DNA from 4 places in the Rhizobium sp. PP-CC-3G-465 genome. Region 3 is predicted to be linked to each of the others. Evidence: predicted binding sites of a transcription regulator. Region 3 holds the regulator's gene; each other region holds the start of a gene.
What was found. Region 3 encodes LexA, which represses DNA repair genes until DNA is damaged. Its sites were predicted from a motif close to TGTTCNNNNTGTGTTCNG; they were not measured.
Positions count from the first base shown of each region.

Region 1: a site for LexA is predicted at 1,887-1,904, ahead of C8J33_RS15520 (putative DNA modification/repair radical SAM protein). Genes of this name have one in related genera too.
Region 2: a site for LexA is predicted at 3,639-3,656, ahead of recA (recombinase RecA). Genes of this name have one in related genera too.
Region 4: a site for LexA is predicted at 3,288-3,305, ahead of ruvC (crossover junction endodeoxyribonuclease RuvC). Genes of this name have one in related genera too.

Region 1 covers NZ_SLYH01000003.1:273,209-278,475, reverse strand. The annotation lists gene C8J33_RS15525 (UdgX family uracil-DNA binding protein) at 1-619, opposite strand, end outside; gene C8J33_RS15520 (putative DNA modification/repair radical SAM protein) at 652-1,884, opposite strand; gene C8J33_RS15515 (type 1 glutamine amidotransferase domain-containing protein) at 2,119-2,679, shown strand; gene C8J33_RS15510 (HpcH/HpaI aldolase/citrate lyase family protein) at 2,828-3,730, shown strand; gene C8J33_RS15505 (DUF1737 domain-containing protein) at 3,727-3,933, shown strand; gene C8J33_RS15500 (metallopeptidase family protein) at 3,970-4,404, opposite strand; gene C8J33_RS27565 (ImuA family protein) at 4,576-5,267, shown strand, end outside.
Region 2 covers NZ_SLYH01000001.1:809,118-814,384, forward strand. The annotation lists gene cckA (cell cycle histidine kinase CckA) at 1-989, shown strand, start outside; gene C8J33_RS03670 (DUF3828 domain-containing protein) at 1,120-1,590, shown strand; gene C8J33_RS03675 (pseudouridine-5'-phosphate glycosidase) at 1,648-2,571, opposite strand; gene C8J33_RS03680 (carbohydrate kinase family protein) at 2,568-3,548, opposite strand; gene recA (recombinase RecA) at 3,783-4,874, shown strand; gene alaS (alanine--tRNA ligase) at 5,244-5,267, shown strand, end outside.
Region 3 covers NZ_SLYH01000001.1:926,798-932,064, reverse strand. The annotation lists gene C8J33_RS04205 (hypothetical protein) at 550-882, shown strand; gene lexA (transcriptional repressor LexA) at 1,922-2,638, opposite strand; gene C8J33_RS04195 (single-stranded DNA-binding protein) at 2,913-3,446, opposite strand; gene uvrA (excinuclease ABC subunit UvrA) at 3,730-5,267, shown strand, end outside.
Region 4 covers NZ_SLYH01000006.1:45,174-50,440, forward strand. The annotation lists gene C8J33_RS19450 (YebC/PmpR family DNA-binding transcriptional regulator) at 1-498, shown strand, start outside; gene C8J33_RS19455 (diguanylate cyclase domain-containing protein) at 734-2,191, shown strand; gene C8J33_RS19460 (LLM class flavin-dependent oxidoreductase) at 2,199-3,197, opposite strand; gene ruvC (crossover junction endodeoxyribonuclease RuvC) at 3,348-3,872, shown strand; gene ruvA (Holliday junction branch migration protein RuvA) at 3,974-4,591, shown strand; gene C8J33_RS19475 (AbrB/MazE/SpoVT family DNA-binding domain-containing protein) at 4,638-4,958, shown strand; gene C8J33_RS19480 (PIN domain-containing protein) at 4,909-5,267, shown strand, end outside.

The sequences.
Region 1 (5,267 bases), on a different contig from region 3:
CGGCGGAGCCTTTCGGCGTGGCGATGATCCAGTCCATATCGGTGAAGCGCCGCTGGAAGAAAGGGGCCGCGCGCGCGACGATGAAATGATCCGGCTCGAACCAGGCGAAAAAACGCCGGCGGCCGATCGGGATGCCGCTCGCCTCCAGAGGGGCGGGACGGGCGATCACCTCCATGATGTCCGTCGTCGATGTGCCTGTTGTGGATGTGCTGGCGCCGATCTCCTTGAAGCGCACGAAGGCCTTCATCTTGTGACTGTCACGACGAACGGATTTTTCCATGGCATTGAGACGGACGACATCGGCATCGGAGACGATGTCGAGCAGATTGCGCTCGGCCTGCAGGCGCCAGAGCGTGCGATAGAGAAGCGTGAAACGGCCGGGATCGGAATGGCAGATCACGGTTTCCGCCAGCGTCATGAAGGCGCGGGGAACGGTGATCTCCGGCCGCGCTCCCTCTGGTTTCGCTTCTGCGTTCGGCTGCGCCGGCGGCGGATCGGCAAAGAGGTCGGTTGCGCCGTGCTTTTCCCGCCAGTCCACGGCGGCCGGCCGCGTTCCCACCATCAGAAGCCGGCGTGCGGCCTCCCGCCATTCGCCGAAATCGCCCTTCCCGTCGAGCATGACCGTTTGCCTCTCAAGGTCGAGCGGCTGCATCAGAGAAGGACCAGCTGTTCCGGTTTCGGCGCGAACATCGTGCGCAGGTCCGGCCGGTCGATCAAGCGCGACGGCGTCCAGCCTTCGGCAATGATGAAGGCCTGTACTTTTTTCAGCGAGACCTTGAGGCGGACGAGATCTTCCAGCCGCAAGGTGCGGTGCCGGCGGGCGGTGAGGATGGCGCGGACGATCTTCGTGCCGAAACCGGGTACGCGCAGAAGCATCTCGCGATCGGCCTTGTTGATGTCGACGGGAAAGCGCTGCCGGTTGGCGAGCGCCCAGGCGAGCTTCGGGTCGAGATCGAGATCGAGCATGCCATCCGGCTGGTCGCGCGTGATCTCCTCGATGCCGAAGCCGTAGAAGCGATAGAGCCAGTCGGCCTGGTAGAGCCGGTGCTCGCGCATCAAAGGCGGCTTGACGAGGGGCAGGTTGCGTGAGGCATCCGGAATGGGGCTGAAGGCGGAGTAATAGACACGGCGCAGGCCGTAGCTGCCGTAAAGCCGGGCGCTGGTGCCGAGGATGACGCTGTCGTTCGCCTGGTCGGCGCCGACGATCATCTGCGTGCTTTGACCGGCGGGCGCAAAGCGCCGTATGCGCTTGGTCTGAAGGGTCGGGTCGCGCATTTCCTCGATCTTCAGGCGGAGATCGCCCATCGACTTGCGAATGCCGGCAGGCCGTTTTTCCGGCGCATAGCGGGTCAAGCCTGCATCGGTCGGCAGTTCGATGTTGATCGACAGGCGGTCGGCATAAAGCCCGGCCTCTTCGATCAGCGCAGCGGATGCTTCGGGGATGGATTTCAGATGGATGTAGCCGCGGAAATTATGCGTGACGCGCAGCTCGCGCGCAATGCGCACCATCTCCTCCATCGTATGGTCGGACGAGCGGATGATGCCGGACGACAGGAACAGGCCTTCGATATAGTTGCGCCGATAGAATTCGAGCGTCAGCCAGACGACTTCCTCGACCGAAAAGCGTGCGCGCTCGACATTGCTGGACGACCTGTTGATGCAATACGCACAGTCGTAGATGCAGAAATTCGTCATCAGGATCTTGAGCAGGGAAATGCATCGCCCGTCGGGCGCATAGGCATGACAGATGCCGGATCCCTCCGTAGAGCCGAGGCCGCCACTGGCCGACGAATTGCGTTTCGTCGTTCCGCTGGAGGCACAGGACGCATCGTATTTGGCCGCATCCGAAAGGATGGCCAAACGCTCTTTCAGCGACTTTTTCATGATGTTCTACATATGTTCTTTTATCGTTCGCGTCAATGTTGTGTGCGTGAACGGTTTCATTTTCGACGTTGATCGTCTGCTGATGCGACAGGCCGGGTCGGAAATGATGCGGATGTTTTTGGGGAACGATCGGTGGAGCGTCTCGTTAACAGGGCGAACCCGTCGTGACATTCGCCTCCGATATCCCCGGGATGATCGGAAGCAAAATATCAAAAGACAGTAAGGAGCAGGCTTATGCCTTCCATCAAGGAATCCAAAATCCTCATTCTCGCAACGGACGGCTACGAGCGGTCTGAACTGCGCGTGCCCTATGATGACTTGCAGAAGCAGGGTGCGACCGTGAAGATCGCCTCGATCGGCAAGACCAGCATCAAGAGCTGGGACGAAAAGGATTGGGGCGACAGCATCGACGTCGATCTCGAGGCGAAGGACGTCAGGATCGAGGATTTCGATGCGCTCGTTCTGCCGGGCGGACAGATCAATCCCGACAAGCTGCGCGTCGAGGACGAGGCGCTCCGGATTGTTCGCGAATTCGTCTCGTCCGGCAAGGTCGTGGCCGCCATCTGCCATGCGCCGTGGCTGCTGGTCGAGGCCGGCGCGGTCAAGGGTCGCAAGGTTACGTCCTTCAAGTCGATCAAGACGGACGTTGTCAATGCCGGTGGCCTCTGGTCGGACGAGGCCGTGGTGACCGACAAGGGCATCATCACCTCTCGCAACCCTGGCGATCTCGATGCCTTTGTGGCGAAGATCGTCGAGGAAGTGGAAGAAGGCCGTCACGATCGCAAGGCCGCCTGAGGCCCGTATTTTTCCAGACATATCAGCCGGCTCCATCGAAAGACGGGGCCGGTTTTTTGATGACCGTCTGCAGGTGCGTTGCTGATAGGCGAGGCTCTGAAAGCATGAGACTTGCGAAGACGGGACGGGAAAGGCACAACATGGCATGATGTCCTTGTCCGATCGCCATCCCCACCGCATTCGTCGCTCGGTGCTCTGCGTACCCGCCGACAACGACCGCGCGCTCGCGAAGGTGGCGAGCCTTTCAACCGATGCAGTGATCTACGATCTGGAGGATGCCGTGCTTCCGGAGCGCAAAGCCGGTGCACGCGAAGCGCTGGTGCGTCATCTGGCACAGGCCACGCCCGGTATCGAGCGGATCGTCCGAATCAACAGCCTTGCCTCCGGTTTCGGCGAAGCGGATCTCGAAGCGCTGTCCGCCTGCCGGTTCGATGCGGTGCTGGTACCCAAGGTGGAAGGGCCGCGCGACATTCTCGACATTGCCGAAGCGATGGACGAGGGCGACGGTCTGGAAGACCTGCGGCTCTGGGCGATGATCGAGACGCCGCGGGGCGTTCTCAACGTGGCCGCGATCGCCGAGACCGGGCGAACCCGCGGCGGGCGGCTTGATTGCCTCATTCCCGGCCTCAACGATCTGCGCAAGGAAACGGGCGTTGCGGCTCTCCCAGGGCGCACCTATCTCGTGCCCTGGCTCATGCAGATCCTTCTTGCCGGGCGCGGCAGCGGGCTCGACGTTCTCGACGCCGTCTTCAACGATATCGGCGATGCCGAAGGGTTCGCACAGGAATGCGCTGCCGGCCGCGACATGGGTTTTGACGGCAAAATGCTGATCCATCCGCAGCAGATCGCACCGGCCAATGCCGCCTTCGGCCCAACGGTGCAGGATGAGGCAGAAGCGCTGGAGATCGTCGCGGCCTTCGCTCACCCCGACAATGCGGGCAGGTCGGTCATCGTTCACAAGGGAAAAATGGTCGAGGCCCTGCATCTCGAACAGGCGATCGCCTGTCTTGCAAAGGTCGAGGCCATCCGAAACAAAGGAACACAGCCATGAAGCTCTACCGTTTTCTCACCGGCCCCGACGATGCCAGCTTCTGTCACAAGGTAACGGCCGCCCTCAACAAGGGCTGGGATCTCTACGGCTCGCCGACCTACACCTTCAATGCCGATAGCCAGATCATGCAGTGCGGCCAGGCCGTGGTGAAGGATATCGAGGGCAAGGACTACGTGCCGGAGATGAAGCTGTCCGAGCAATAGAGGCGAAAGCCTCTCACAACGCTATGCGGCGGGCTCCTACCCGCCGACATGCTCCACGCTTTCCTCGATGCGCTCCATGTCGTCATCCGACAGGCCGAAATGATGGCCGATTTCGTGGATCAGCACATGGGTGATGATATCGCCCAGCGTTTCGTCGTTTTCGGCCCAGTAATCGAGGATCGGTCGGCGATAAAGCGTGATCCGGTTCGGCATCGTGCCGGTTTCCATGGTGAACCGCTCGCCGATGCCGCGACCTTCGAACAGGCCCAACAGATCGAACGGCGTTTCCAGCGCCATGTCCTCGAACACGTCGTCATCCGGAAAATCCTCGATCACAATGATGAGGTCTGTGGCCAGCAGCCGGAATTCCTCGGGAAGATGCCCATAGGCCTCCAGTGTCAGGGATTCGAACGTGCTGATGGTCGGCGCATGGCGTTCCCGCCAATCGTCGCTTTGGTCAATCCGGGCCATGGATACTCCTTGTCCTTTTTATATAGCCATTTTCCGGTTCATTTCGAGAAGCAATTCGTTTGGTAAGGCAATTGTGCATAATCTGCGGAATCTTTTCCCAACTGCGTTGACTCTTTTTTGAAGCTCTGGAATCTATAAGAACATATCAAGAACAGATAGGAGTTGACTGCCATGGCTGAAAACGCTGTGCCGCGGGAGACGGTGCTCGCCCTGCGCGATGCCATTGCCCGACTGGAACGAGACAGGCCATCCGGTTCCTGTCTTTCCAGATTGGAGACGGAGGGCGAACGGGCGGGATTTTCCGCGTCCGGACGGTCTCTCCCCATGCCGGACGTCACTGGGCAACACGGCACTGGGCAGGACGTCACCCGGCAGGCTGACGTTCTGCCGCTCGGCGTTCCCACGCTCGATCATGCCATGTCCGGCGGACTGCCGCTCAAGGGGTTGAGCGAGATCCGCGTGGCGGAAACGCGCGATGCCGGTGCCGCCACGGGGTTTACGCTGGGACTTGCCGCGCTCTGCCAGGCGCGGCGTAAGGCGCGGGGCGAGCTCGGGCCGATCCTCTGGATCTCTGAGACGATGGCCGGACAGGAGGCGGGCGAGCCTTATGGTGTCGGCCTGTCGCTTCTCGGGATCGATCTGCGTGCCGCCCTCTTCTCCCGGCCTCGCAATCTGCAGCAGGCGTTGTGGATTGCCGAGGCGGCACTCGGCTTTTCCGTGTTTTCCGCCGTCATTCTGGAGATCCGCGGAAATCCGGCGCGTCTCGGGCTTGCCGAAAGCCGGCGGCTGCAATTGCGGTCGATGGGCAGCGGCGTTCCGATCTTTCTCCTGCGGCAGGCGGGCGAGGAGGAGGCGAGCAGCGC
Region 2 (5,267 bases), 120 kb from region 3:
CCTTTTCGCGCAAGCAGACCATGCGCCCGACCGTGCTCAACATGACCGACGTCATCGGCGACCTGCGCATGCTGGTGGACCGCATGACGGGCACGCATGTGAAGCTGGAAGTGGAATATGGCCGCGACCTCTGGCCGGTACGCACCGATCTCGGGCAGTTCGAGCAGGTGCTGATCAACCTTGCGGTCAACGCCCGCGACGCCATGCCAAGCGGCGGCACGATCACGATCCGCACCCGCAATATGCCTGCCGAAGAAGCGGCGGCGCTCAACCGACGCGAGCTTCCGGCGGAGGATTTCGTCGTCGTGGAGGTCAGCGACGAGGGGACGGGCATCGCGCCCGAGATCGTCGACAAGATCTTCGAGCCGTTCTTCACCACCAAGGAAGTCGGCAAGGGCACGGGCCTCGGCCTCTCCATGGTCTACGGCATCGTCAAGCAATCCGGCGGCTTCATCTATCCGGAATCCGAAGTTGGCAAGGGCACCACCTTCCGCATCCTGCTGCCGCGCTTCATCGAGGAGACGATGCCGGCGTCCGGCGAGCCGGGCGCGCTCGACCAGCCGCTGACGCTCGCCACCTCGATCCCCCCGAAGGCCGAGGAGCCGACGGACTTGACCGGCGACAGCGCCATCGTTCTCCTCGTCGAGGATGAAGAGGCCGTGCGCCGCGGTGGCAAGCGCATGCTGGAGACGCGCGGCTACAAGGTCTATGAGGCGGGCTCCGGCGTCGAGGCGCTGGAGGTGATGGAAGAGCTGAACGGCATGGTGGACATCGTCGTCTCCGATGTCGTCATGCCCGAAATGGACGGTCCGACGCTGCTGCGCGAGCTGCGCAAGACCTATCCCGACCTCAAGTTCATTTTCGTGTCCGGTTATGCCGAGGATGCCTTTGCGCGGAACCTGCCCGCGGATGCGAAATTCGGATTCTTGCCAAAGCCGTTCTCGCTGAAGCAGCTGGCGGTGGCCGTGCGCGAGATGCTGGATAGCTGATCCGTCTTCGGCCTGCGCTGGTCTCTGCCGGAATGCGGCTCGGATCAGGTGGCTGCCGAGCGGCTATCTGGTAGCGTCGCCAATGACGTGACTTCGGCCAATCGCGGCCGGCAATGAACGGGATTTGTCCATGCGCCTTCCCCTGCTTCTGCTCAGCACGCTTCTGATGCTTTTCGCCGCAGCGCCCACCTTTGCGGCAACCTACCGGACGCCCGAGGCGCTGATCAAGGCGCTCTACCGCTATGACCCCGACGAAACGGACGCCGAGGCGCCGTCGCCCTATACGCCCTTCTTCTCGGACGCGCTCAATGCGCGCTTCCAGGCCGACCGCGACAGCACGCCGGAGGGCGAAGTGGGTGCGATCGACTTCGACCCGGTGATCTCCGGCAATGACGGACGCGCGCGCAAGGTGACGACCAGCCCGCCGATCATCATCGACGACAGGGCCGAGCTGGAGGTGAGCTTCGAGAATGGCGGGCCGGTGACGCTCTACTACACGCTGGTGCGGGAGCATGGCGGCTGGAAGGTGGACGATATCGCCAACCAGCAGGGCGATATTCCGTGGAGCCTGTCCGGCCTGTTCGACGACGCCAGCCGGTAGGGCGTTCGACTTCGGGATGAGGCGGCGCGATGATGGCGCCGCCTCGTTCCCCGGGTGTCACATCATCGCGACGGCGATTTCGGCGGCGAGGCGCGCATTGTTCTCGACCAGCGCGATGTTGGTTTCGAGGCTGCGGCCATCGGTCAGTTCGAAGATGCTCTGCAGCAGATAGGGGGTGACCGCCTTGCCGACGATCTTGTCGTGGTCGGCGTTGTCGAGCGCGCGGGCGATGTAGATCTCCATTTCGTCGCGCGGAATTTCGCTTGTCTCCGGTACCGGGTTGGCGATCAGCATGCCGCCGTCGATGCCGAGGCGGTCGCGCATCCGCTGAAAGTTGGCGATGGCGGCGGGGCTGTTCAGCATCAGCGGGCTCTTCAGCCCCGAATCGCGCGACCAGAAGGCAGGGAAGATGTCGCTGTCATAGGTGACGACCGGCACGCCGCGGGTTTCCAGCACTTCGAGGGTTTTTGGAATATCGAGGATGGCCTTTGCGCCGGCGCAGACCACGATAACGCCGGTGCGGGCGAGCTCTTCGAGGTCGGCCGAGATGTCGAAGGTCTCCTCGGCCTTGCGGTGCACCCCGCCGATGCCGCCTGTGGCGAAGACGCGGATGCCGGCGCGGGCGGCGGCGATCATGGTGGCGGCGACGGTGGTCGCGCCCGTGCGGCGTTCGGCGATGGCAAAGGCGAGGTCGGCGCGCGAGACCTTCATGGCGCCGCGGGTCTGGGCCAGCGCTTCCAGCAGTTCGGCATCGAGACCGATGTGCAGCGTGCCGTCGATGACGGCGATGGTGGCGGGAACGGCGCCCTGGTCACGGATGATCGCCTCGACGCTGCGGGCCATGTCGAGATTGCCGGGGTAGGGCATGCCGTGGGTGATGATGGTCGATTCCAGCGCGACGATGGCCGAGCCGCGTGCCTTGGCGGCGGCGACTTCGGAGGAATAGGCGATCGGCAGATCGTGCGAGATGGGGCGTGTCATGGGGCATCCTTTTCGGCAATGCGGTGATGAGGCTGTGAAAACAGGATTTCGGCAGGCGACACAAGGTCCAATTCCTGCGCCAGCCGTTCCGGAGAAAGATCGTCTGCCACCGCCAGCGGCGAGCGGACGGTCACGGCGGCGGCCCCCACACCCGCGCGCAGGCATTCGCCGAGAGCCGCGCCCCGCATCAGGGCGTCGAGGAAGCCGGCCGCCAGCGCATCTCCGGCGCCGGTCACGTCGCCCAAGGCTTCGATGACAGGGGGGCGCACGGTTGCGACCGCGTCGCCATTGAAGGCAACGGCCGCGCGGCCGCCACGCGTGACCACCCCGCCGGCAATGCCCGCGCCTTGCAGGATCGCCGGCCAGCCTTCCGCCGTCGTACTCTTTTCGCCGCCGATCGCGGCGGCCTCGGCCTCGTTGAGAAAAAGGAGGTCGAGATGGGGAAAGGCCGGCCTCAGCCTTTCGACCTTGGCCGGAGAGATGGCAATCGCCGCCGTCCGCGCACCTGCTTCCTTCGCCATCCGGAGGGCGGCGGACAGCGTTTCGGCGGGCAGGTTCGCATCCACCAGCACGAGATGTGCCTCGGCAACGAGATCGCGTAGCGCGCGCTGGCGGAGCCTGCGGGGCGAAAACATCGTGTAGAGATCCATGTCGGCGAGCGCGACGACGAGGTTGCCGTCTGCCTCCAGAATGGCGGTGTAGCTCGGCGTCCGCCTGTCGAGGAAGGTGAACGATCGGTCGATGATGCCGGCAGCTTCCGCCGCACGCGCCACCGTTTCCCCCTCCGCATCGCCACCGCGCGGCGCGACCATGCTGACCGACAAGCCCAGCCGCGCCATGCCGCGCGCTGCGTTGAAACCGCCGCCGCCGGCCTCCTCGAACCAGCGGCCCGGATTGCTGGCGCCGAGCGTCGTAGCGCTGGCGATGCGACCGCGCCGATCAATATGCGCGCCGCCGAAGACGACCACGTTCTTCATGCGATGTCTCCTGGTGCGAGAACCCCTACGAACCGATTCGCTCGACCGGACGGAGGGGAGAACGGTTGTACTTCAATGACATGCACAGGGGAGAACATGAACGGAACACAGCTCGAATTCGAATGATGAGTCAATGCGTTGAAGGCCTCTTGCAGGATGAGAACAAAAAGAGTACATACAGATCAGCGGCGGGTTCATTGCCTCGATTGACCCGATAACCTAAAGGTGGATGAAATGGCTCAGAACTCTTTGCGGCTCGTAGAGGACAAATCGGTGGATAAAAGCAAGGCGCTGGAAGCAGCACTCTCCCAGATCGAACGGTCGTTCGGCAAGGGATCGATCATGAAGCTCGGTGGAAAAGACAGTATTGTCGAGATCGAGACCGTTTCGACGGGATCTCTCGGCCTGGATATCGCGCTGGGCATCGGCGGCCTTCCCAAGGGACGCATTGTCGAAATCTACGGTCCGGAAAGCTCCGGCAAGACGACGATGGCGCTGCAGACCATTGCCGAGGCGCAGAAGACCGGCGGCATCTGCGCCTTCGTGGATGCCGAGCACGCGCTCGATCCGGTCTATGCCCGCAAGCTCGGCGTCGACCTTGAAAATCTCCTGATTTCGCAGCCGGATACCGGCGAGCAGGCGCTTGAGATCACCGATACGCTGGTCCGCTCCGGCGCGATCGACGTTCTCGTCATCGACTCGGTTGCGGCCCTGACGCCGCGGGCGGAAATCGAAGGTGAAATGGGCGACAGCCTTCCCGGCCTGCAGGCCCGCCTGATGAGCCAAGCTCTGCGCAAGCTGACGGCCTCGATCTCGAAGTCGAAGTGCATGGTCATATTCATCAACCAGATCCGCATGAAGATCGGTGTCATGTTCGGTTCGCCGGAAACGACGACGGGCGGCAACGCACTGAAGTTCTATGCCTCGGTTCGCCTCGACATCCGCCGTATCGGCGCGGTCAAGGAGCGTGACGAGATCATCGGCAACCAGACCAAGGTCAAGGTCGTCAAGAACAAGATGGCACCGCCCTTCAAGCAGGTCGAATTCGACATTATGTATGGCGAGGGCGTGTCCAAGACCGGCGAGCTGGTCGATCTTGGCGTCAAGGCCGGCATCGTCGAGAAGTCCGGCGCCTGGTTCTCCTACAACAGCCAGCGTCTGGGGCAGGGTCGTGAAAACGCCAAGGCCTATCTGCGCGACAATCCGGAGACGGCGCGCGAGATCGAGCAGTCGCTTCGCCAGAACGCCGGCCTGATCGCCGAGAAGTTCCTGGAAGACGGCGGCCCCGAGCCGGACAGCGATGGTGACGAAGCCGCTCTGGGTTAGGACGTGCGAAGAGAGCCTCGGTGTGCGTGACGTCGTCGTCATGCGCGCCTCTTCAGGCAGGCTCGACAGGTTCTGATGTCAGGCCATGCCTGTGTCGAGCGGCTGCTCCCTTCCGGGGCGGCCGTTTTGCTGTGTGATCGGTGCAGACCGTGATGGGCGATCCGTGCGGGCGCGAAGGATTGCACGTGGTTGAGCCTGTTGCGGGACATGCTGCTGGACAGGCATTTCTGCGAACGATAAAAGCCTCGGGTTCGCGCAAGCCTGCTGCTCCGATGACGGAACCGGCTTGCGCGTGGACGTGAACAATCGATACCGCCCGGAGCCGCTCGTCAGCAGCAGCCAGGGTGGCGCAGGGACGAAGGACCAGACATGAGCGGCGTAAACGAGATCCGG
Region 3 (5,267 bases):
GTGTGGACGCTCTCCGGCCTGCCTCAATGCAGGCGGACGTTCGACCATACGCGGTGTTCGTTTGGCGAACAGGGACATACTCCGCCATTCTTCAAAGTCTTCGATGTGAACTATGCCCTATATGGGGCCCATCAACGACACGCACGGTGGACGTAGGGTTTTTGTTCTGGCAAAAGGGGCTCGGACGCGACTGCCGTTAATTCAAGAACGGGGTCGGGCGACAGATTGACGTCACGTCGTTGCCACGAGATCACGGCGGCCGTCCAGTTTACATTCTCCGAATGTAGGCGAGCGCTGCCAGCCAGTGGAACGCCGCAGATTTCCAAACGAATCCGCCGCGCAATCTTCACATCTCTTCGCCGTGCGAGGATAACAGCCGAGCTGCTGGGTAAATGATGGTGAGAACGCGCATTCAGAATTTGCAGCGCGTCTGAAACCGCATTCGTCTGTTTATCAAACGTCCACAATCCAGTTGAATACGACAAGAGACTCGGTAATATCCCTTTATCGTCAACCCATTGGCGACATATTAGATTCACGGGGGGAACAATGAAAATCATTACGACAGGCGCGATTATCATCAGCGCCATTTTTGTGTCCGGGGCAGCACAGGCCGAGGATCTGGTGTTCACACTGAAGAACGGCACGAAATCCGTTCTCACGCGCTTCTACACGTCACCTGTCGGTGTCAGTGATTGGGAGGGAGACGTGTTCGGCGAACAGGTCCTCAATCCCGGTGAGACAATCGAGCTTACGATTGCAGATGGTCGAGACGTTTGTAATTATGACATGCGTTTCGAATTCGAAGAGGGTTCAGATCTCGCAACGACGGAAGACAAGCAAAATTTGTGCGAAATGGGATCTTACACGATCCACGAATGATGAGCCTGATCTTCGGATAAAGTCTCTAAATATATCGGAGCAGCTGGCCGAGATGCCCGGGTATCACAGCGAGCTAGCTGCTCCGACAGTCGTCAATGGGACACTGTTCCCCAGATCATTGTTTGCATATTTGATCACAAGTATACTGAGGACGGATGCAAGCATCCCGACAAAGATCATTCTCATGATGAATTCCTTAGCGCATGAAAAATGCGCGTTTTTTTTGTAAATGGTGCTGTGAGCAATACCAAAAAAATGAACTAAAATCGCCAACACGATTGTAATTCGGCTAGACAGAGATTTGATTGCTTTTACGTACTGGCTTTTCACCCTGCCTGGAAAGTGCCATGGTCTCTGTGTGGGCTACAAACAGTCGTTTGCCAAATCCTGAACTTCGTCGGGGTTGTACATACTCACAACATCGTGCTTCCCACAAAGTCAGCTTTATTACAGCCAAAGAGGACAGCCCGAAAGTTTCTCGATGTTCCGGGCATGTTCACCTCCGCTGTGTTCGCCCGGTAAACGCCGACCTGCCCATGCGGTTCCATAGACTTTCACTTGTAGGTATCGTTAAAGCTAGCAGGCCTCAGAACTGAACGTGTTCCGCTTGATAGCTTACGAATAGAACGACAGATGGCGCAAATTTCTGGCCGGTTGGTAACTTAACGGATAACGAAGCTTACCTACATCTCACGCCACGAGATTCAGGGGCCACCAATTACCCCTTCATCATCCCGTACTGGATGCGGCATCCGGCGACCTGACGTCCAAGCGCTCAAAAGTGTCTACTCATCTCGTAGACGTTAAACAGCCAAGCTACGACTCAAGGTCGGACTGACAAGGAGGTGGATGGCTCGACCCTCAAAATCGCATCTCTGCAGAACGTGAAGGTTGCGATTTCCGTCTGTCCTCGCCGGTACAGTAGTCAACTAGGACCGTCTAAAACGTAAACCTCAAAAAACATGCTGAAAAGGCTCCATGTGCTGGAACCTGATGACGACAAGATCTCATCAACCTCACAATAGCAAAGCCCTTCCCTTCACTGATAACGGCGAATCAACCCGACGAGCTTTCCTTGGACCTTCACGCGTTCCGGGCCAAAAATTCTTGTCTCATAGGCTGGATTGGCTGCTTCGAGGGCAACGGAGGCACCCTTGCGGCGGAAGCGCTTGAGGGTTGCTTCTTCGTCATCCACGAGAGCCACGACGATCTCGCCGGGGCTGGCACTGTTGGCATTGCGGATGATCACGGTATCACCGTCCAGAATACCGGCTTCGATCATCGAGTCGCCCCGGACTTCCAAGGCGTAGTGCTCGCCATTGCCGATCATAAAGGCGGGAACGGAGATATCGTGGGTATTGTTCTGGATGGCGGAAATCGGAACGCCTGCGGCGATGCGCCCCATCACCGGAACCGACACGCTATTATCGTTGCCCACCCCAGCCGTCGTCTTCGGCGCGTTTTCAGGTGCAGAGCTTCCCCGGCTTCCTTGAATCACGCTCGGCGAAAAACCGCGCTTCGGCGGGACAGCGGCCAGATACGCCTCCGGCAGCTTGATGACCTCAAGCGCCCGTGCCCGGTTGGGTAGGCGCCGGATGAACCCGCGCTCCTCAAGAGCCGTGATCAGCCGGTGAATGCCGGATTTGGACGCGAGCTCCAGTGCATCCTTCATTTCGTCGAATGAGGGGGGAATACCCGATTCCTTCATGCGCTCATGAATGAAAATCAACAGTTCCTGTTGCTTGCGGGTCAGCATGATCAATCGACTCCAGAGTCACGAAACAAAGCAAGAACAGTGTTATATGTTCCTCATGTGTTCTGCAAGTGGCATTCTGGTTAAACCACATCGGGAATGATCAACAAGGGGCGCCCATCCGAAGCGTTGCTTTCCGCATTCCCTTAAAAACGAGAATTGTTGTCAACGCACAGCCTCTCTCAGCTTCACAATAGCAACGCCGCCATGAACTTACCCATGACGGCGCAAAAGAGGCGTCGAATTTATGTATCAACCTGCAGCAGGTTTGCGCGAATCAAAATGGGATATCGTCATCCAGGTCACGAGAGAAGCCGCCGCTTGATCCGCCGGTGCTACCGCCCGATCGGGCGCCCGAGGACTGGGCCGGGCGATCGTAATCGTCGCCGTAATTCGACCCACCGCTTCCGCCACCATATTCCGAGCTGCCACGGCTTCCGCCACCGCTGCCTCCACCATCGCGACCGTCGAGCATGGTCAGCGTCGAGTTGAAGCCCTGAAGCACCACCTCCGTGGAGTAACGGTCGTTTCCGTCCTTGTCCTGCCACTTGCGGGTCTGCAGCGCGCCCTCGAGATAGAGCTTGGCGCCCTTTTTCACATATTGCTCTACGACCTTGCACAGGCCTTCGTTAAAGACCACGACGGTGTGCCACTCTGTTTTCTCGCGCCGCTCACCGGAGTTTCGGTCGCGCCAGCTTTCGGAGGTCGCGATGCGCAGGTTTGCGATCGGCTTGCCATCCTGCGTCCGCCGAATCTCGGGGTCCGCCCCGACGTTGCCGATGAGGATCACCTTGTTTACGCTACCAGCCATCTCTTTGTCCTGTCTCCTGAAAGCGGCTCAACGATCCGCATCGTGCCGCGAGCCTACGCTGTTGAGCGCGGCATTTCGCCCTCGGCCGCCAGCAATCCACAACAGTTTGCAAATTTGTTCTTTATTTGTTCTATGTCTTGGGTATGATCCTGTCAAGCGAGGCCGTCACGGGCCGCAGACCGGATCACTGTGACGAAGGAATAGTGGTTTCCCGAAAACGCGCCTCGACATATGAAGTAATGATCTTAAGTAAGGGCTTCGTCCCCATGCAGAGCGTCCGACCATGAGCGAATTCAAGACCATTTCGATCCGCGGTGCGCGGGAGCACAATCTGAAGGGCGTCGATCTCGACCTCCCGCGCAACAAGCTGATCGTGATGACGGGGTTGTCCGGGTCGGGAAAGTCGTCGCTGGCCTTTGATACCATCTATGCCGAAGGGCAGCGGCGCTATGTCGAGAGCCTTTCGGCCTATGCGCGTCAGTTCCTTGAGATGATGCAGAAGCCCGACGTCGATCTGATCGAGGGCCTATCGCCTGCTATTTCCATCGAACAGAAGACGACGTCGAAAAATCCGCGCTCGACCGTGGGAACGGTCACCGAGATCTACGACTATATGCGCCTTCTGTTCGCGCGCGTCGGCGTGCCCTATTCGCCAGCGACAGGTCTGCCGATCGAAAGCCAGACTGTCAGCCAAATGGTCGATCGGGTTCTTGCGATGGAAGAAGGTGCTCGCCTGTACATTCTCGCGCCGATGATCCGGGGGCGAAAAGGAGAGTACAAGAAGGAACTCGCGGAGCTCATGAAGAAGGGCTTTCAGCGCGTAAAGGTGGACGGCCAGTTTTACGAGATCGCCGATGTTCCCGCGCTCGATAAGAAGTACAAGCATGACATCGACGTGGTCGTCGACCGTCTGGTCGTGCGCGGCGATATCGCGGCAAGGCTTGCGGACAGTCTGGAGACCTCGCTGCGGCTTGCGGATGGCTTGGCGATTGCGGAATTTGCTGACAAGCCGCTACCGGAGAAGGAGACATCCGCCGGCGGTTCGGCCAACAAGTCGCTGAACGAGACGCATGAGCGCGTGCTGTTTTCGGAAAAGTTCGCCTGCCCCGTCTCCGGCTTTACGATTTCGGAGATCGAACCCCGCCTGTTTTCGTTCAACAACCCTTTCGGGGCCTGCCCGACCTGCGATGGTCTCGGCAGCCAGCAGAAGATTGATGAGGCGTTGATCGTGCCGGAGCATGATCGGACGCTGAAGAACGGGGCGATCGCGCCTTGGGCCAAATCGTCGTCCCCCTATTACAATCAAACTCTGGAAGCGCTCGGCAAAACCTTTGGGTTCAAGCTGAGCAACACCTGGGCTGAACTCTCGGACGCTGCGAAGAAGGCGATCCTACGCGGCACGGACGACAAGATCGTCTTCCAGTATGCGGACGGCGCGCGCTCCTACAACACCACGAAGACATTCGAGGGCATCGTTCCAAACCTCGAGCGGCGCTGGAAGGAAACCGAGTCGGCCTGGGCGCGTGAGGAGATCGAGCGCTACATGTCGGCGGCCCCCTGCCCCGCCTGCAAGGGCTTCCGGCTGAAGCCAGAAGCGTTGGCCGTCAAGATCGATCGCCTTCATATCGGCGAGGTCACGAACATGTCGATCCGTGTCGCGCGCGACTGGTTCGAGGATCTGCCTGCGCGGCTGACGGACAAGCAGAATGAGATCGCCGTCCGTATCCTGAAGGAGATCCGCGATCGGCTGCGCTTCCTGAACGATGTCGGGCTGGATTATCTCAGCCTCTCGCGAAACTCCGGTACGCTGTCGGGTGGCGA
Region 4 (5,267 bases), on a different contig from region 3:
ATCCGCTATGAGGGCTACGGCCCGGGCGGCGTCGCCGTCATTGTGGAGGCACTGACCGACAACCGCAACCGTACCGCCTCCAACGTCCGCTCGACCTTCACCAAGGCCGGCGGCGCGCTGGGTGAGACCGGCTCGGTCTCCTTCTCCTTCGATCGCGTCGGCGAAATCACCTACAAGCCCGATGTCGGGACAGTGGACGCCGTGATGGAAGCCGCTATCGAAGCCGGTGCCGAGGACGTCACCAGCGACGAGGATGGCCACACGATCATCTGCGGTTTCGAGGATATCGGCGAGGTCGCCAAGGCGCTGGAAGCTACGCTCGGCGAAGCCGAGACGGTGAAGGCGATCTGGAAGGCGCAGAACAGCGTTCCCGTCGACGAAGAACGGGCGGAATCGCTGATGAAGCTCATCGACACGCTGGAAGACGACGACGACGTCCAGAACGTCTACGCCAATTTCGAAGTGTCGGACGAGGTCATGGCGAAGCTTTCCGCCTGATCCACAGGTTGCAATAACCTCTCGCAGTGGTTGTTTTCGGCGTGAGAGTACGCCCGTGCTAACTTAATCGTAATGTCTGTCGGTCAGCATGCAGCCCGTCTGCTGCTGCCGACGCCTCGTTGTCATCGAGGCGTTTCCCGCGTCGGCCGACGGACTGGCGGAGGCCCATGTTGCTTCCGATGCGCGGTTTCCGCGCAGGTCCAACCTGAATGCTGGATGGAAAGCGGGCCGGGCGATGCGTTTCGTTCACCTCAGACTGATCGGGCCCGCCATCGGCGGCGTCGCCCTTTTCATTGCCGCCATGGCGACCGTTCCCTATTACGGCGCGGCGCGGATCGACGGCGAGGCGCGGGTTCAGCAGGAGACGCTGGTCGAGCGCAATCTCGCGCTCTGGATCGCCGACATCGAATTCGCACTGACCTCGTGGACCATCTGGGACGAGGCGATCGCCAAGCTCGACAACACGTTCGATTTCGAGTGGACGGATCGAAACGTCGGCTCCTCGTTGATCGGAACGTCGCGAACGCGCTTTGCCGCGGTTCTGAAGCCCGACGACTCCCTTCTTTACGCACGCACGGATGAGACGGTAAAATTGCGGCCTTTCTTCGCCCGTGGCGCGGAGCGGATCGTTGCCGACGCCGAGCCGCTCGTGGCCGACGTGCGCAAGCGCGAAGCCGGGCCGAAGGGGCAGGGCATCCCGAAGCCCATCGCCATCAGCCGGATCGAGGTCATCGGGCAGGATGCCGTGCTGCTGTCGGCAAGCCTCTTCCAGCCGGATTTCGGTACGGCGCAGGTCAGCGGCCCTCGCGCGCCCGTGCTGATCACCGCCATGCCCATCGGCAGCAGCCTGCAGGATTTCTTCGGAACGCGGTTCCTGCTCGATGATGCCCGTGTCAGCCCCTTGAGCGAGGTCGCACCGGAGCGCGCTCGGTCGGAAATCGCGGTCGGGCCCGATGGCGAGATACAGGTCCTCTCGTGGCGGCCACCGACCCCCGCGCGCGACATGCTCTATCAGGCGACGCCGCTCGTTCTCACGGTCTTCGTCGTGCTCCTCGTCGGCGGCTTCCTGCTGGTGCGCATCTCGCAGACGACCGCCCAGATGCTGGTCGGTCGCGAACGCATGATGACGCATGCCGCGACGCATGATGTCCTGACGGGTCTTGCAAACCGGGCGCTGCTGGACGCTGCGTATCTGGAGTCAATTTCGTCGGGGCCGTTCGTCGTGGCCTGCCTCGATCTCGATGGTTTCAAGGGTGTCAACGATACCTTCGGTCACGCGATCGGCGACGATCTGCTGCGCGCCGTCGCAACGCGGCTGCGCGCCAATACACGTGATATGGACCGCCTTTTCCGTCTGGGCGGCGACGAGTTTGCCATTCTGATGCCGTCGATCACCATTGCAGATGCGGAAGCCGCCTGCTGGCGGCTCGGGGAGGCGTTGTCGGCGCCGATGTATCTGCCGGGCGCCTACCCGCCGGGCCATCGCATCGAAATCGCTGCCTCGTTCGGGCTCTGCCACGTCATGAGCCCGGAAACGAGCCGCGATGTCGCCTTCCGGTCGGCAGACGATGCTCTCTATCAGGCGAAATCGCTCGGCCGCGGTCGCGTCGTCGTGGCGGAGAGTGTGGATGCCGGGGAGCAGACGGCAGTAACCGGCGATCTTCGCCGCGCTGCCGCCAGTCTGCGCGGCTGAGCCGACATTATGCGGCGGCGGCAAGTTCCTGCCGCGCTTCTGCAAAACGACGGACCGACGTCAGCCGGGCCTCCATGTCGAAGACCGGCATGGAGATGATCAGTTCGTCCGCGCGCGTATCCGAGAGGAACGCCTGCGTCTTCCGGCGCACCGTCTCCGGCCCGCCGACGATGGCATAGGTCATCGCATGATCGACGAAGCCCTTCTCCGACGCGTTCCAGAGACCGTCCATGCTGTCGACCGGTGGTGGAAACTGGCCGCGAGCATTGCGGCGCAGCGCCACGAAGGACTGCTGCATCGAGGTGAAGAGATGGTGCGCCTCCTCGTCTGTATCCGCGGCCACGCCCATGATGCCGACCATGGCATAGGGCTTGTCGAGAATAGCCGATGGCTCGAAGCGTTCGCGGTAGATCTCCAACGCCGAAAAAAGCATGTCCGGCGCAAAATGCGAGGCGAAGGCGAAGGGCAGGCCGAGCATGCCGGCAAGCTGTGCGCTGTAATGGCTGGACCCGAGAAGCCAGATCGGCACGTTGGTGCCGGCACCCGGCGTGGCGATCACCTCGCCCTCGCGTGGCGTGCCGAGCAGCCCCTGCAGTTCCACGACATCGTTCGGGAACGCATTGGCGCTTCCCTCCATGTGGCGCCTCAGCGCCGCCGCCGTGCGCATGTCCGTGCCCGGCGCCCGGCCGAGGCCGAGGTCGATACGGCCCGGATAGAGCGCCGCGAGCGTGCCGAACTGTTCGGCGATGACGAGCGGCGAATGGTTGGGCAGCATGATGCCGCCGGAGCCGACGCGGATCGTCTTCGTGCCCGCCGCCACATGCGAAATCACGAGCGCGGTCGCGGCACTGGCAATGCCGCTCATGCCGTGATGTTCTGCCAGCCAGAACCGCTCGTAACCGGCGAACTCGGCCTCCTGCGCCAGTCGCCGCGAGTTGTCGAGCGCGTGTAAAACAGTGCTGCCTCTGGTGATCGGCGACAGGTCGAGAATGGAAAAGGGGACCATGGCGAACGGCCTTCAATTGATGAACGTGATGGTCATGTAAGTGGCCCGCACCCTAAATCCAAGGGCGGCCTCGAACGCGCTTATAGTGGATGTTTTTGTTTTGTTCACATTTTGCTGGCAGCGTCCGGGTGCAAAGGCTAGGATATTTTCATGCAATCCACGATTCGCATTATCGGTATCGATCCCGGGCTCCGGCGCATGGGATGGGGCGTGATCGACACGCTGGGCAACACGTTGCGCTTCGTGGGTTCCGGCACCATCCTGTCGGATGGCGATGCGGATCTCGCCTCGCGGCTCTGCCAGTTGCACGACGGGCTGGCCGATATCATCCATCTCCACAAGCCGGACGAAGCGGCCGTCGAGCAGACCTTCGTCAACAAGGATGCGGTGGCGACGCTGAAGCTCGGTCAGGCCCGTGGCATCGCCATGCTGGTGCCGGCCCGCGCCGGGCTGAAGGTGGCGGAATATGCGCCGAACGCCGTCAAGAAATCGGTGATCGGCGTCGGGCATGGCGAGAAGCAGCAGATCCACATGATGATCAAGGTTCTGATGCCCAAGGCGACCTTCAAGGGCAACGACGCAGCGGATGCGCTGGCGATCGCCATCTGCCACGCGCACAACCGCCAGAGCTTCGCCGGCAGTCTCGCCCATCGCATCGCGGCCGCCACGGCGTGACGGGGTTTCATCTAGGGCGCTGTTGCTCTCGACAGCCTGCGGCGCGTCCGTCATGACGGATGGCCTGTAAGCTTTCTTCTTTTTCTCGGGGACCTCAGCGGATGATTGGCAAGTTGAAGGGCACGATCGACGAGATCGGCGACGACCATGTTGTGATCGACGTCCATGGCGTCGGTTATGTCGCCTATTGCTCGGCGCGTACGCTTGGCAAGCTCGGCACGTCCGGCGAGGCAGCGGTGCTGTTCATCGAGACCTATGTGCGGGAAGACCAGCTGCGCCTGTTCGGCTTCCTCTCCGCGCTGGAGCGCGAATGGTTCCGCCTGCTCCAGAGCGTGCAGGGCGTCGGCGCCAAGGTCGCACTCGCCGTCCTCTCCGTCCTCACCCCCGGCGAACTCGCCAATGCCATCGCGTTGCAGGACAAGACGTCCATCTCGCGCGCACCCGGCGTCGGCCCGAAGGTGGCGGTGCGCATCGTCACCGAGCTGAAGAACAAGGCACCCGCCTTTGCCGGCGATGCCGCAGCCGGCATCGGCTTCAAGCAGGAACTCGGCGAAGGCGCCGTGCCGGCGCCCGTCGCGGATGCGGTCTCCGCCCTTACCAATCTCGGCTACTCCCGCGATCAGGCCGCCAACGCCATTGCCGCGGCACTCCGGAACGGCGGCGAGGGTGCCGATAGCGCCAAGCTGATCCGCCTGGGCCTGAGGGAGTTGTCGCAGTGATTCCTTGTCTGCGAGGGGATTCCTTACTATAGTGTGAAGGTAAGGAATGGAGCGTCTTATGGGCTATTCTGCGAAACTGACATCCAAAGGACAGACGACGATACCGATCGAAGTCCGGAAATATCTGGACCTCAATCCGGGCGATCATATGGATTTCATCATCGAGGATGGCGAGGTCAAAATCCGGGCGAAGACCAGAAGCATCATGGAGTTTGCCGGCATTCTCGGTCGCGCTCCCAATGGCGTGAGCCTGACGATCGAAGAGATGGACGATGCCATTGCCCAGGCGGTGGCCGATGACGACCGGAGGATCACGCGTGATTGGAATCGATACAAACGTGCTTCTCCGCTTTCTGATGACGGATGACCCTAGGCAGAACCAAAGCGCAGTCGCGTTCTTCCGTTCGAGATCGGCTGCTGATCCGGCCTATATTTCCACCTTCGTGTTCGCCGAAGCCTGTTGGGTCCTGAGCAGGAGCTATGGTTTCAAAAACCATGAGATCGCAACACTGTTTGAAGGCTTGATGGCCAGTCGCGAGATCGTTTTCGAGGATTCGGATGTCATAAAAGGCGTCTTTTCGTCAGATGAATTTGCGAAAATCGATATTGCGGACGTCCTCATCGCAGGTTTTGCCAAGCAAGCCGGCTGCGAGAAAATCGTTACGTTTGACCGGAA